Regions from separate parts of the Streptomyces sp. NPDC020731 genome, predicted to be linked through region 1. Evidence: riboswitches for the same ligand, from Rfam matches in the RefSeq annotation. Region 1 holds a riboswitch; each other region holds the start of a gene.

Region 1 (3,038 bases):
GCGATCTTGTGCCGCAGCTGGGTCAGCGTCGAGGTCAGTGCCGGGCTGCCGGTGGCCTGGGCGAGCGTCTCGTGGAACCACCCGCTCAGGGACCGCAGGTCGTCACTGCTGCCCTGGCGGGCGCGTTCCTGCCCCAGCCGGACCAGGCCGCGCAGCACCTTCAGATGGGCCTCGGTGCGGCGCTGGGCCGCGCGGGAGGCGCCGAGCGGCTCGAGGAGCATGCGCATCTCCAGCAGGTCGGCGGCCTCCTGCTCGGTGGGTTCCGCGACGCACGCGCCCGCGTGCCGCCGGGTCACCACGAACCCCTCGGCCTCCAGCGTGCGCAACGCCTCCCGGACGGGGACGCGGGAGACACCGTAACGGCGGGCGAGGACTTCCTCGGTGAGCCGGCCGCCGCGCTCGTAGACACCCGCGACGATGTCGTCCCGGATCGCCGTGCACACCGAGTGCGCGGGAATACGCATGACCGACCTCCGGCTTAATCCCCGTGAAACGTCGAAGATTGACGTGTGTTCCGTGACTCTATTGCAATCAGCGGGAATTCACGACGGCGGACCGGAATCCATGCGTATTTTTTGGACAAGCGCTCCCCGGAAACGCCGGTGCCCCGGCTCGGGGAGCCGGGGCACCGGGAAGCGGGCGGGTCAGAGGTTCACGCCGTGTCCGCGGAGGTAGGCGACGGGATCGAGGTCGGAGCCGTACTCGGCGGTCGTGCGGGCCTCGAAGTGCAGATGCGCGCCCGTGACGTTGCCGGTGGCGCCGGAGAGGCCGATCCGCTGCCCGGCGGCGACCTGCTGGCCCACCGAGACGCCGATGGACGACAGGTGACCGTACTGGGTGTACGTGCCGTCGTTCATCTTGATGACGACCTGGTTGCCGTACGAGCCGCCCCAGCCGGCCTCGACGACGGTGCCGATGCCGACCGACTGGACGGGGGTGCCGGTCGCGGCGTGGAAGTCGACGCCGGTGTGACTGCCGGAAGACCAGACGGCGCCGCCGGTCTTGTAACCGGTCGAGACGTACGAGCCGGGGATCGGGGAGACGAAGGTGTTGAGGCGCTCGCGCTCGGCCTCCCGCGCGGCGCGCTCCTTCTCCGCGCGGGCCTTCTCCGCCGCCTCGGCGGCCTTCTCGCGCGCGGCCTCCTCGGCGGCCTTCCGCGCGGCGGCCTCGGCCGCCTCCAGGGCGGCCTCGTGCTGGGCGGCCGCCTGGGCGTCGATCCGGTCGGCGACCGCGTCGCCCAGGGTGACGACGGGCGTGAGGCCGGTCTGTGCGGCAGCGGGTTCGGCGGCGAGTGCGGGAGCCGCGAGGGAGCCGACGACGCCGGTGGTGGTGAGCGCCGCGACGCCCGCCGCGCGGGCGGTGCCGCGCTGCATACGGCTGGGACGACGGTGCTTGCCCGGGGCGCGGGTGAACGCCATGTACAGGCTGGTCCTTTCCTTCCCTCTCGCCTACCGGGTTAGCTGACGGGTTCGGAGCAGGAAGGTCTCCTACGGGCCCCCTCGCGACACGCGCGGGCGTCCGATTCACCCCAGGGACTACAGGTGGGTCCCCGGCTCCCCTGGCTCGCGCCGTACGGGGACTCGGCGATGACTGTCCGGTGCCGCGGATGCGGCGCACTGCCCGACGAACAGCCCGGATGACGCTAAGCGGGCCGTCCCCCCGTCCTCAAACGAATCCCGGTTTTTGTAGCGCATCCCACAGGGCAGACAGGCAACTTCCGCCCCGATTCGGGCACAAGAGGGCCCTGGTGACCTCCGTGTCACCAGGGCCCCACGCGCGCGGCCTTCGCGGCCCGCTACTCGGCCGTCACGACGGTGACTTCACCGATCCCGAGGGCCTCGACGGGCGCCTTGATCTGCGCCGCGTCACCGACGAGCACGGTCACCAGACGGTCCACCGGGAAGGCGTTCACGACGGCCGCGGTGGCCTCCACGGTGCCGGTCGCGGCCAACTGCCGGTACAGGTCGGCCTGGTAGTGGTCGGGCAGGTGCTGCTCGACCTGGTCGGCCAGGGTGCCCGCGACGGCCGCGGCGGTCTCGTACTTGAGCGGCGCCACACCCACGAGGTTCTGCACGGCGACGTCGCGTTCGTCGTCGGTGAGGCCCTCCGCTGCGAGCGTGCGCAGCACCGTCCACAGGTCCTCGAGGGCGGGGCCGGTGTTCGGGGTGTCGACGGAGCCGCTGATCGCCAGCATCGCCGCGCCGGTCCCGTCCGGGGCGGACCTGAGAACCTGCCCGAACGACCGTACGCCGTAGGTGTAGCCCTTCTCCTCGCGCAGCACACGGTCCAGGCGGGACGTGAGGGTGCCGCCCAGGCAGTACGTGCCGAGCACCTGCGCGGGCCACACGCGGTCGTGCCGGTCGGGGCCGATACGGCCGATCAGCAGCTGCGTCTGGACGGCGCCGGGACGGTCCACGATCACGACCCGGCCGGTGTCGTCCGCGACCACCGGCGGAACGGGCCGCGGCTGTGCCGGGGAACCGGTCCAGGCGCCCAGTGTGTCGCCGAGCAGCGCGTCCAGGTCGATGCCGGTGAGGTCGCCGACGACCACGGCGGTGGCCGTGGCGGGGCGGACGTGCTTCTCGTAGAAGGCGCGTACGGCCGCGGAGTCGATGCCGGTGACCGTCTCCTCGGTGCCCTGGCGCGGACGCGACATGCGCGCACTCGCCGGGAACAGCTCCTTGGAGAGCTCCTTGGCGGCGCGGCGGGAGGGGTTGGCCAGCTCGTGCGGGATCTCGTCGAGGCGGTTGCGGACCAGCCGTTCGACCTCGCTGTCGGCGAACGCGGGCGCCCTGAGGGCGTCGGCGATCAGCCCGAGTCCCTTGGTGAGCCGCGAGGCCGGGACCTCCAGGCTGAGGCGGACGCCGGGGTGGTCGGCGTACGCGTCCAGGGTGCCGCCGCAGCGCTCCAGCTCGGCGGCGAACTCCTCGGCGGAGTGCTTGTCGGTGCCCTCGGAGAAGGCCCGCGCCATGATCGTGGCGACACCGTCGAGACCGGCCGGCTCGGCCTCCAGGGGCGCGTCGAGGAGCACCTCGACG
Region 2 (3,038 bases), on a different contig from region 1:
GTACGGGCATCCGTGGACGCCATCCTGGTCGGCGCCGGCACGATCCGCGCCGACAACCCCCGGCTGCTGGTCAACTCGCCGGAGCGGCGCGCCGCCCGCCTCGCCGGGGGCGGGGCCGAGTACCCGCTCAAGGTCACCGTCAGCGGCTCCGGGGACCTGGACCCGGCGGCCCGGTTCTGGCACACCGGCGGCGAGAAGGTCCTCTACACGACCGACAGGGGCGCCGGGCGCGCCCACGCCCTCGGTCTCGCCGCCGACGTCGTCCCGCTCGGCCCCGAGCTCGACTGGCGGCGGCTCCTGGAACATCTGCACGCCGAGCGCGGGGTCCGGCGGCTCATGGTCGAGGGCGGCGGCACGATCCACACGCAGCTCCTCACCGAAGGGCTGGCCGACGAGGTCCAGCTGGTCCTCGCCCCGCTGTTCGTCGGCGACCCGGACGCCCCCCGCCTCTTCGGTCCCGGCTCCTACCAGGGCGGCCGGCTGCGGCTGGTGGAGACCCGCCCGATCGGCGACGTCGTCCTGATGCGCTACGAGCCCACCGCCCCCGGCGCCGGCCCGCTGCCCTCCGCCGCCGACCACCACTGGCTGGCCCTCGCCTGCGAGCTGGCCGCCGAGTGCCCGCCCTCCAGGACGGCGTTCAGCGTGGGCGCGGTCGTGGTGGCCGCCGACGGTACGGAGCTGGCGCGCGGCCACTCCCGGGAGGGCGCCGACCCGGTGGTGCACGCGGAGGAGGCCGCACTCGCCAAGGCCGACCCCACGGACCCCCGGCTCGCCGGTGCCACCGTGTACTCCAGCCTGGAGCCCTGTGCCCGCCGCGCGTCCCGCCCTGCGCCCTGTGCCCGGCTGATCCTGGACGCGGGGGTACGGCGGGTGGTCACGGCCTGGCGCGAGCCGGACACCTTCGTGGCGGGCGCCGACGGCAGCGCGGTACTGGCGGCCGGGGGCGCCACCGTCCTCGTCCTGCCCGAGCACGAGAACCGCGCCAAAGCGCCGAACGGCCATCTGCTCGGCCGCTGAACCGGGGCCGCCGGTAATGGGTGTGCGCCATGTCCCGCGGATGGCGTACACTGGTTTCAACGACGCGGGGTGGAGCAGCTCGGTAGCTCGCTGGGCTCATAACCCAGAGGTCGCAGGTTCAAATCCTGTCCCCGCTACTGAAGGCCGAGGGCCGGAATCCAAAGGATTCCGGCCCTCGGTGTTTTCCGCTCCCCGTTCTCACCCAACGTGATCGATCCACCTCGCAGCGCATAACGAATGACGCACCGTCAGAAATCACCTGCCGCCCGGGGCGCGGTCAACTCGCCCGGTTTTGGCCGCCCATGGCACTTAAGTCCATGCGGAAATCGTTAACGATCAAGAGGAACGGCTTGGAATCCGGCCCTCGCGTCTATTAACGTTCGATAACGCAGCGCGGTCGTCCCAGCCGTCACAGAAGTCGGCTCCGTGCGCACGCGCCGAATCCCGCAAGGGAACCGGGGAACCACCACCATGGGGTGAATCGCGTGGATACCGCCGTGGAGACACGGCTCGTACACGCGCGTAGGAGACCTTCCCGCTCCGAACCCGTCAGCTAACCCGGTAGGCGAAGACGGAAGGAAAGGAGCGCGCCCACGTGGCGTCCAACCCGCCTGCCCCCGAGGCCCCGTTCAAGCCGAGCGACACCGTCGCCTACGGCGGCAGCCGCGCCGACGAGGGCCCCTTCGAGGAGTGGAACCCCACCGCGGAGTCCCTTCGCCCCGTCCGCGGCCGGCATCGCGTCTCCAAGCAGCGCGGCGGAGGACTCGCCCGCAGCTCCACCGTTCTGGGCGTCGGCGTCATAGCGGCCGTCGGCGCCGGCGGCATGGCCAGCGCCCAGACCGGCAAGCCGCCGGTCTCGATCTCCATGCCCGACCTCCCCAATGTGGGTTCCCTCATCTCCGACGAGGAAACGCCCAAGGGTTCGGCCACCCCCCTCAGCGACATCGGCATGACCACCGCCGACACCGAGCAGGGCGCCGCCGGCGCCGGTGAGGCGCTGCGCGCCCGGATCATGGCGCAGGTCGAGCAGCAGCAGGACCAGGCCGAGAGCAAGGCCGAGGCCGAGGCCGTCGCCGCCGCCGAGAAGCAGGCCGCCGAGGCCGTCGCGAAGGCGGAGAAGGAGGCCAAGGCCAAGGCGGAGGCCGCCAAGGAGAAGGCGGAGGAGGAGGCCAGGAAGAAGGCCGAGGCCGAGCGCCTCGCCGAGCTGGCCAAGCAGTACGCGCTGCCGACCTCCTCGTACACCCTCTCCTCGACCTTCGGCCAGGCGGGCGCCTACTGGTCCTCCGGCTATCACACGGGCCTCGACTTCGCCGCCCCCACGGGCACGCTGCTCAAGGCCGTCCACACCGGCACGATCACCTCCGCCGGCTATGACGGCTCCTACGGCTACAAGACCGTGCTGACCCTCGACGACGGCACCGAGATCTGGTACGCCCACCAGTCCTCCATCAGCGTCAGCGTCGGCCAGAAGGTCAACACCGGCGATGTGATCGGCCGCGTCGGCGCCACCGGCAACGTCACCGGCGCCCACCTCCACATGGAGGTCCACCCCGGCGGCTCCACCTCGGGCATCGACCCGCTGGCCTGGCTGCAGGGCAAGGGCCTCAGCGTCTGAGCGACCCGGCTCCCCACGCCCTGAACCCGGCAGTCCCGACGACGCCCCCCGACGTCAGGGCTGCCGGGCAGGTGTTCTCCGGGGCGGTGCGGACCCGTCAGGACCGGTGGGTGTTCGGGTCGTACGCGCCGTACGGGTGCACGTACGGCGGATACCCGTAGCCGCCGTACACCGCCCACGGCGCCGCGGCGACCGGAACCCGGGGCGCGGTGACACGGGCCGCGTGCTCCAGGGCCGGCCGGGCCGCTTCCCGCCGGTGCCACAGCTCCAGCAGCAGCTCCCGTTCCCGGGCGGCGAAGTCCGGCCCCGCCCGCCCGAGCCGCCCCCGGTGCCGCAGGAACGCCAGCGACGTCGCGTACGCCTCGTACGCGGCGACCGACCGCGCCGCCGCCTTCCCGCCGCAGCG
Region 3 (3,038 bases), on a different contig from region 1:
CTCAGGGTGATGACCGATATGCCGGAGGAGCGGTGGATGAGGGCGCCGGAGTGCTACGAGGTGGCTGTGGCTAGGCTCCGGCCTCATGGACGTACTCATCCACCTCTTCGTCGGTCTGCACATCATCGGCATCGCGTCGCTCCTCGGTGGTTTCCTCACCCAGATGAAGGCGATGGGCCGGGGCACCGCCCGGTTCGTCCCCGCGATGCTGCACGGTGCGCTGACGATGCTGGTCACCGGTGTGGTCCTGGTCGGCCTCAACCAGGCCCAGGACTACTCCGTCGACAACATCAAGATCGGCGTGAAGCTGGCCCTGCTGATCGTGATCCTCGGCCTGGTCTATGTGAAGCGGGACGAGGAGAAGGTGGACAAGGGCCTGTTCGGCCTGGTCGGTCTGCTGACCACGGCGAACGTCTTCATCGCGGTGCTGTGGACCTGATGCCCTTCGCCCGGCGCCGCGTGTCGTAGCGCCGGGCGGCGTGTCCCCGGGCAGGTCAGGCGGGGCGCACCACGCTGTGGATCGAGGACTCGCCGTCGTAGTAGATCGACTCCTCGCGGACGTACGTGCCGGGCTTCGGCGCGTGGATCATCATCCCGTTGCCGATGTAGATGCCCACGTGGGTGACGTCGTCGTAGAAGAAGACCAGGTCACCGGGCTGGGCCTGGGAGACGGGGACCGTCGTGCCCGCGTCGACCTGGTCGTAGGTGGTGCGCGGGAGGGTGACGCCGGCGGCCTTCCAGGCGGCCTGGGTGAGGCCGGAGCAGTCATAGGAGCCGGGGCCTGTGGCGCCCCAGACGTACGGCTTGCCGATCTGCGCGCGGGCGAAGGCGAGGGCCTTCTCGGCCTTGGTGGCGTACGAGGAGCCGGTGGACGGCGCGGTGGTCGAGCCGGCGGATCCGGAGGTGCTGCCCGACGTGCCGCTGTCCTGCCGGGCGGCGGCCTTCTCCTGGGTCTTCTGCTGCTCCGCCTGCTGCTCGGCGAGCTCGGCGGCCTTGCGGGCGGCCTCCTGCTGCTTCTTCTCCTCGATCGCCGCGAGCCGCGCCTTCTCCTCGGCGGTCAGCTTCGACATCAGCTTGCGCGCGTCGGTGAGCTTCTTCTGGACGGTGGCCTTGGCCGTCTTCAGGTCGCCCTGGGACTCGGTGAGCGTCTCGAGGCTCTCGGTGGCCTCCTGGCGCTTCCTCATCGTCTCGGACTGCTGGGTGACGTAGTCGTCGACCGCTTCCTTCTGGCGGCCGGTCATCCGGTCCATCAGCTGGGACCGGTCGAAGAAGTCCTGCGGAGTGTCCGCGAGCAGGAAGGTCGCGGTGTCGGGGACACCGACGCCGGTCCGGTACTGGGCGGCGGCGAAGGAGCCCAGTTCCTCCCGCGCGTCGTTGAGCTTCTGGGTGCGCTTGGCCACGTCGTCGAGGAGGGTGCCGACCTGCTTGCGCTGCTTCGCGGTCTTCTCCTTGGCCGCGTTGTACTTGTCGGTCGCCGACTCCGCCTGGCGGTAGAGCTCGTCGACCTTCTTCTCGACCTCCTCCAGGCTGGGCTTGCCGTCGTCGGAGGGGGCGGCGCCCGCCGTCTGGGACAGCAGGGCCACGGAGGTCAGGGCGGCCGTGGCGAGGGCCGGGGTCCGTATGCCTGCCACGCGCGCGCCGGGGGTGCGCGACTTGCGGTGCGACGCCAAGGGAGGCGACTCCTTCCGATGCTCCGCCTACCGGGTTAGCTGTCGGGTTCGGGCGGGTGATTCGGAAGGGTTGCCCTACGGCCGCTCCGCGAGGGAGTGGGCCGATTCACCCCATGGTCTCGGTGGGTCCCCGGCTCCGGCTGCCGCGATCGGCAGGGACGGACTCGGCGGAGGCCGTGCGGCCCGGCGGGGTTCGCCGGTGGGGGTCGTACGGCCCGCCCGCACCGTAGCCAACTGGTGTGGCCCTTGTGAAGGTTGACGGGTGATATGCCCGATACATTTTCGTGACCTCACGTGTGGGGTCACTCAGGGTGAGGCAGTGGTTCTGGAGGGTGCACACCCTGCCCCGGCTGCCGGAAAGCGGGGATGTTCCCGGGGTGGCCCCGGGTTGTCGGTGGAGCGCCCTAGACTCGGAGAGCGATGAGCAGCCTCTTTGACGACAGCTTCCTGGCGGACCTCCAGGCCCGGCGGGGCCCCGCGGACGAGCCCCCGCCACCGCCCGAGGACGAGCACGTACCGGAGCAGATTCCGGACGACCTGTTCGGCGGGAGATTCGACGTGCCGCCGGACAGGGACGCCTACTACCGCGACGGCGCCCCGCGCCCGGTGATCGACGCCGCCGCGTTGCTGGAGGGGCTGAACGAAAACCAGCGTGCCGCCGTCGCGCACTCCGGCTCCCCGCTGCTCATCGTGGCCGGTGCCGGCTCCGGCAAGACCCGCGTGCTCACCCACCGCATCGCCCATCTGCTGGCCGAGCGGAACGTCCATCCGGGCCAGATCCTCGCGATCACCTTCACCAACAAGGCCGCGGGCGAGATGAAGGAGCGTGTCGAGCAGCTCGTCGGCCCGCGCGCGGGCGCCATGTGGGTCATGACGTTCCACAGCGCGTGCGTGCGCATCCTGCGCCGTGAGAGCAGGAAGCTCGGCTTCACGTCGTCGTTCTCGATCTACGACGCCGCCGACTCCAAGCGTCTGATGGCCCTGGTCTGCCGCGACCTGGACCTCGACCCCAAGCGCTTCCCGCCGAAGTCCTTCAGCGCCAAGATCAGCAACCTGAAGAACGAGCTGATCGACGAGGAGGACTTCGCCGCCCGGGCGGCCGACGGCTTCGAGAAGACCCTCGCCCAGGCCTACGCGCTCTACCAGTCGCGGCTGCGCGAGGCGAACGCGCTGGACTTCGACGACCTGATCATGACGACGGTCAATCTGCTCCGCGCCTTCCCGGACGTCGCCGAGCACTACCGTCGCCGCTTCCGGCACGTCATGGTGGACGAGTACCAGGACACCAACCACGCCCAGTACGCCCTGGTGCGTGAGCTCGTCGGCACCGCCGGGCACCCCGCCGGCGCACCGTCCGAGACCGAGGTC
Region 4 (3,038 bases), on a different contig from region 1:
AGAGACGACCAGACAGGAGGGGCTCTCATGACCCGACCGTCCGCCCGCCACGTCCTGCCCGAGCTCACCGAACGCACGGCATCGGGGAACCGGACGCCGGACCCCTGCTCGAAGCTGCTCGAGGAACGGATCGTCATCCTCGGGACACAGATCGACGAGACCTCCGCCAACGACGTCATGGCGCAGTTCATGTACCTGGAGCACCACTCCCCCGACCGGGACATCTCGCTCTACGTCAACTCCCCCGGCGGCTCCTTCCACGCCATGTCGGCGATCTACGACACGCTGCGCCACGTCTCCTGCGACGTGGAGACGGTCTGCCTGGGCCGGGCGGAGGGCGCCGCCGCGCTGCTGCTGGCCGCCGGCACCCCGGGCAAGCGACTGCTGCTGCCCGGCTCCCGTCTGGTGCTCCGTCAGCCCTCCCTCCCGGAGCCGGTCGAGGGACAGGCCGGCGATCCGGTGATCCGGGCCGAGGAGTCGACCCGTGTCCGGTCACGGATGGGGGAGATCCTGGTCCGGCACACGGGCCGCACCGCGGAGCGGGTCCGGGCGGACGTCGAGCGGGACAAGGTCCTCGACGCGCAGGCGGCGGTGGAGTACGGCCTGGCGGACCGGATCGTGCCCGGCCGCAGGAGCACCTCCCCCGTCACCGGCACGAGGTGAGCCGCGGATGCTGCCACCGGAGCTGCCGCCGCTGCCCGCGCTGACCCGCGCGGAGGCCGAGCTGATCGACCGTTACCTCGAGGCCGTCGACCTGCTCGGCCGGGTCAACCCGGCCCTGGGCGGTGACACCTACCGCGGACTGCGCGCGGCTCAGGCGCTGGTCGGCAAGGCCGTCGCGCTGCGCGACGCGCTGACCCTGATGCACCGGCGCGGCGAGAGCGAACTGCACTCCGGCACGCTGGCCCGGGCCCTGCGGGCGCTGGACGGCGAACGGCGCACGGCCAGGGTCACACTGCCGCCGGACCCCGGCAGTTGACGCCCGCGGGCGCCGGACAGCGGCCCCGGCCGGCGGTGCACCCCGGCCGGGGTTGAAACGGACCGAACGGCGTACCCCCGTCCGGCGTAGACGAACCTGCTGTTTTCGAGCCCTCGAAGTTGCGCAACGCACGTACCGCACGACCGGAACGGTGCTTTTCATCCCTGGTCCGCGGCTCCTCCGGGCCTCGGCGAAGGTCCGAACAGAGAGGTGTCCACCCGAACGGGTGAGTGGTGAGTAACAACACAAATCCCACGTTCCGTTGGGATTTCGATCGCGTCATGAGCCAAGATCCCTGACTGACGACAAGACCCCGCCGCCGCGGCGGGGCGATCCGGGCGGACGCCGAGTCCTGCCGCCGCCCGGATGACCGGTCGACAGGAGTGGATCGGCAGGAGTGGAGGACCCAATCACGACGGGCCGCCGGGACGTCAGTTCCGAGCAGTCCTTGGGGTGAAGCCGCACGTGTGCGGCCGGGCAACTTCGCCAGCCCGAATCCGACAGGTCATCCTTCACAGGCGGCTGACGAAGGGTTGCGCATGACTGCGCTCAATCGTGTCCCGTCTCTCATGGCCCGGGCCGGCACGGCCTCGGCCCTCACCCTGGCCGCCGTGGGCGGCTCCATCGTGGTCCCCGGAGCCGCCTCGGAGGCGGCCGCCGCGACCTCGGCCACCAAGGCGCTGCACATCGCCGCCTCCAAGAAGGGCTCGCCCTACAAGTGGGGCGCCACGGGGCCGTACAGGTTCGACTGCTCGGGTCTGACGCTGTACTCGTTCAAGAAGGCGGGCAAGAAGCTGCCGCGCACCGCCGCCCAGCAGTACAACAAGACGCGCCACGTCTCCGCCAAGAGCCGCAAGGCGGGAGACCTGGTGTTCTTCCATTCGGGCAGCTACGTCTACCACGTCGGCATCTACGCGGGTAAGGGCAAGATCTGGCACGCCCCGAAGACCGGGGACGTGGTGCGCCTGCAGAAGATCTGGACCCGCAGCGTCTGGTACGGCCGGGTGAGGTGACCGCGGGGGGGGGGGGGGGGGGGGGGGGCCCCCCCCCCCCCCCCCCCCCCCCCCCCCCCCGGAACCCGGTGGTTGTCGGCCCTGCGGCGGACGGGGGCGGGCATGGGGTTTTCGCCCCCGCCGCCCCTTCCCGTCCCTGGGGGCTGCGCCCCCGGACCCCCTTTGTCCTCAAACGCCGGACGGGCCGGCCGAGGGGGCCCGACGGTCTGGATCAGCCCCTCAGGACCGCCCCGGTGCGGTCGCCCGCGAGGGTGACCGCCGATTCGCGGGCCGCCGACGCCTCGTCGACGGTCAGCGTGCGGTCGGTCGCACGGAACCGCAGTGCGTACGCCAGGGACTTGCGGCCCTCGCCGAGCTGCTCGGCGTTCTCGTACACGTCGAACAGGCGGATGGACTCCAGCAGTTCACCGGCGCCCTCGCGCAGCGCCGCCTCGACATCCGAGGCGGGCACGAACGCGTCGACGACCAGCGCGACGTCCTGCGTGGCGACCGGGAAGGTGGAGATGCCCGGCGCCTGCGGGGTGTCGTCGCCGACCTGCTCCAGGGCGTCCAGGTCCAGCTCCATCGCACAGCTGCGCGCGGGCAGGCCCAGGGTCTTCAGGACGCGCGGGTGCAGCTCGCCGGCGTGGCCGATGATCCGGTCCTCGCCGTCGACGGTGACGGTCAGCTCGGCGCAGCGGCCCGGGTGCCACGGCCCGTACTGGCCCTTGCGGACGCCCAGTTCGGCGCCGGCCTCACGGGCGACGGTCCGGGCGGCCTCGACCGCGTCGGCCCAGTCGGCCGCGCGGCCCCTGCCCCACCAGCCGGCCTGCTCGCGGGCGCCGGTCAGCACGACGGCGACGTGCCGCGGCTGGTCGGGCAGCGCGGCGTTCAGCGCGGCGATGTCCGCCTCGCTGGGCCGCCGGTCGACGGGCAGGTTCGCGGCGACCCGCTGCTCCTCGCGCGGCTGGAAGACCAGGCCGGTCTCGAACAGCGCGAGGTCGTGCGAACCCCGGCCGTCGTTGCGGCGCAGCGCGCCGAGCAGGCCCGGCAGCAGCGTGGTGCGC

Evidence for each region. A riboswitch is a leader RNA that binds a small molecule or an ion and turns the genes downstream of it on or off. The one in region 1 is predicted to bind cyclic di-AMP.
Region 2: it holds a riboswitch for cyclic di-AMP, as region 1 does, so the genes downstream of both, ACH4VX_RS16985 (M23 family metallopeptidase) here and ACH4VX_RS26150 (M23 family metallopeptidase) in region 1, are expected to answer to the same signal.
Region 3: it holds a riboswitch for cyclic di-AMP, as region 1 does, so the genes downstream of both, ACH4VX_RS10130 (NlpC/P60 family protein) here and ACH4VX_RS26150 (M23 family metallopeptidase) in region 1, are expected to answer to the same signal.
Region 4: it holds a riboswitch for cyclic di-AMP, as region 1 does, so the genes downstream of both, ACH4VX_RS20790 (C40 family peptidase) here and ACH4VX_RS26150 (M23 family metallopeptidase) in region 1, are expected to answer to the same signal.

What each region holds. Positions count from the first base shown of each region.
Region 1 covers NZ_JBIRTN010000018.1:63,561-66,598, forward strand. The annotation lists gene ACH4VX_RS26145 (GntR family transcriptional regulator) at 1-464, opposite strand, end outside; gene ACH4VX_RS26150 (M23 family metallopeptidase) at 645-1,418, opposite strand; cyclic di-AMP (ydaO/yuaA leader) riboswitch at 1,431-1,596, opposite strand; gene ACH4VX_RS26155 (M16 family metallopeptidase) at 1,796-3,038, opposite strand, start outside.
Region 2 covers NZ_JBIRTN010000010.1:15,035-18,072, reverse strand. The annotation lists gene ACH4VX_RS16995 (dihydrofolate reductase family protein) at 1-1,017, shown strand, start outside; tRNA gene ACH4VX_RS16990 (tRNA-Met) at 1,081-1,154, shown strand; cyclic di-AMP (ydaO/yuaA leader) riboswitch at 1,443-1,600, shown strand; gene ACH4VX_RS16985 (M23 family metallopeptidase) at 1,613-2,632, shown strand; gene ACH4VX_RS16980 (PrsW family intramembrane metalloprotease) at 2,730-3,038, opposite strand, start outside.
Region 3 covers NZ_JBIRTN010000005.1:252,245-255,282, forward strand. The annotation lists gene ACH4VX_RS10125 (hypothetical protein) at 86-439, shown strand; gene ACH4VX_RS10130 (NlpC/P60 family protein) at 495-1,670, opposite strand; cyclic di-AMP (ydaO/yuaA leader) riboswitch at 1,678-1,835, opposite strand; gene pcrA (DNA helicase PcrA) at 2,091-3,038, shown strand, end outside.
Region 4 covers NZ_JBIRTN010000013.1:21,079-24,116, forward strand. The annotation lists gene ACH4VX_RS20780 (ATP-dependent Clp protease proteolytic subunit) at 28-663, shown strand; gene ACH4VX_RS20785 (hypothetical protein) at 671-979, shown strand; cyclic di-AMP (ydaO/yuaA leader) riboswitch at 1,313-1,515, shown strand; gene ACH4VX_RS20790 (C40 family peptidase) at 1,519-1,992, shown strand; gene pheT (phenylalanine--tRNA ligase subunit beta) at 2,204-3,038, opposite strand, start outside.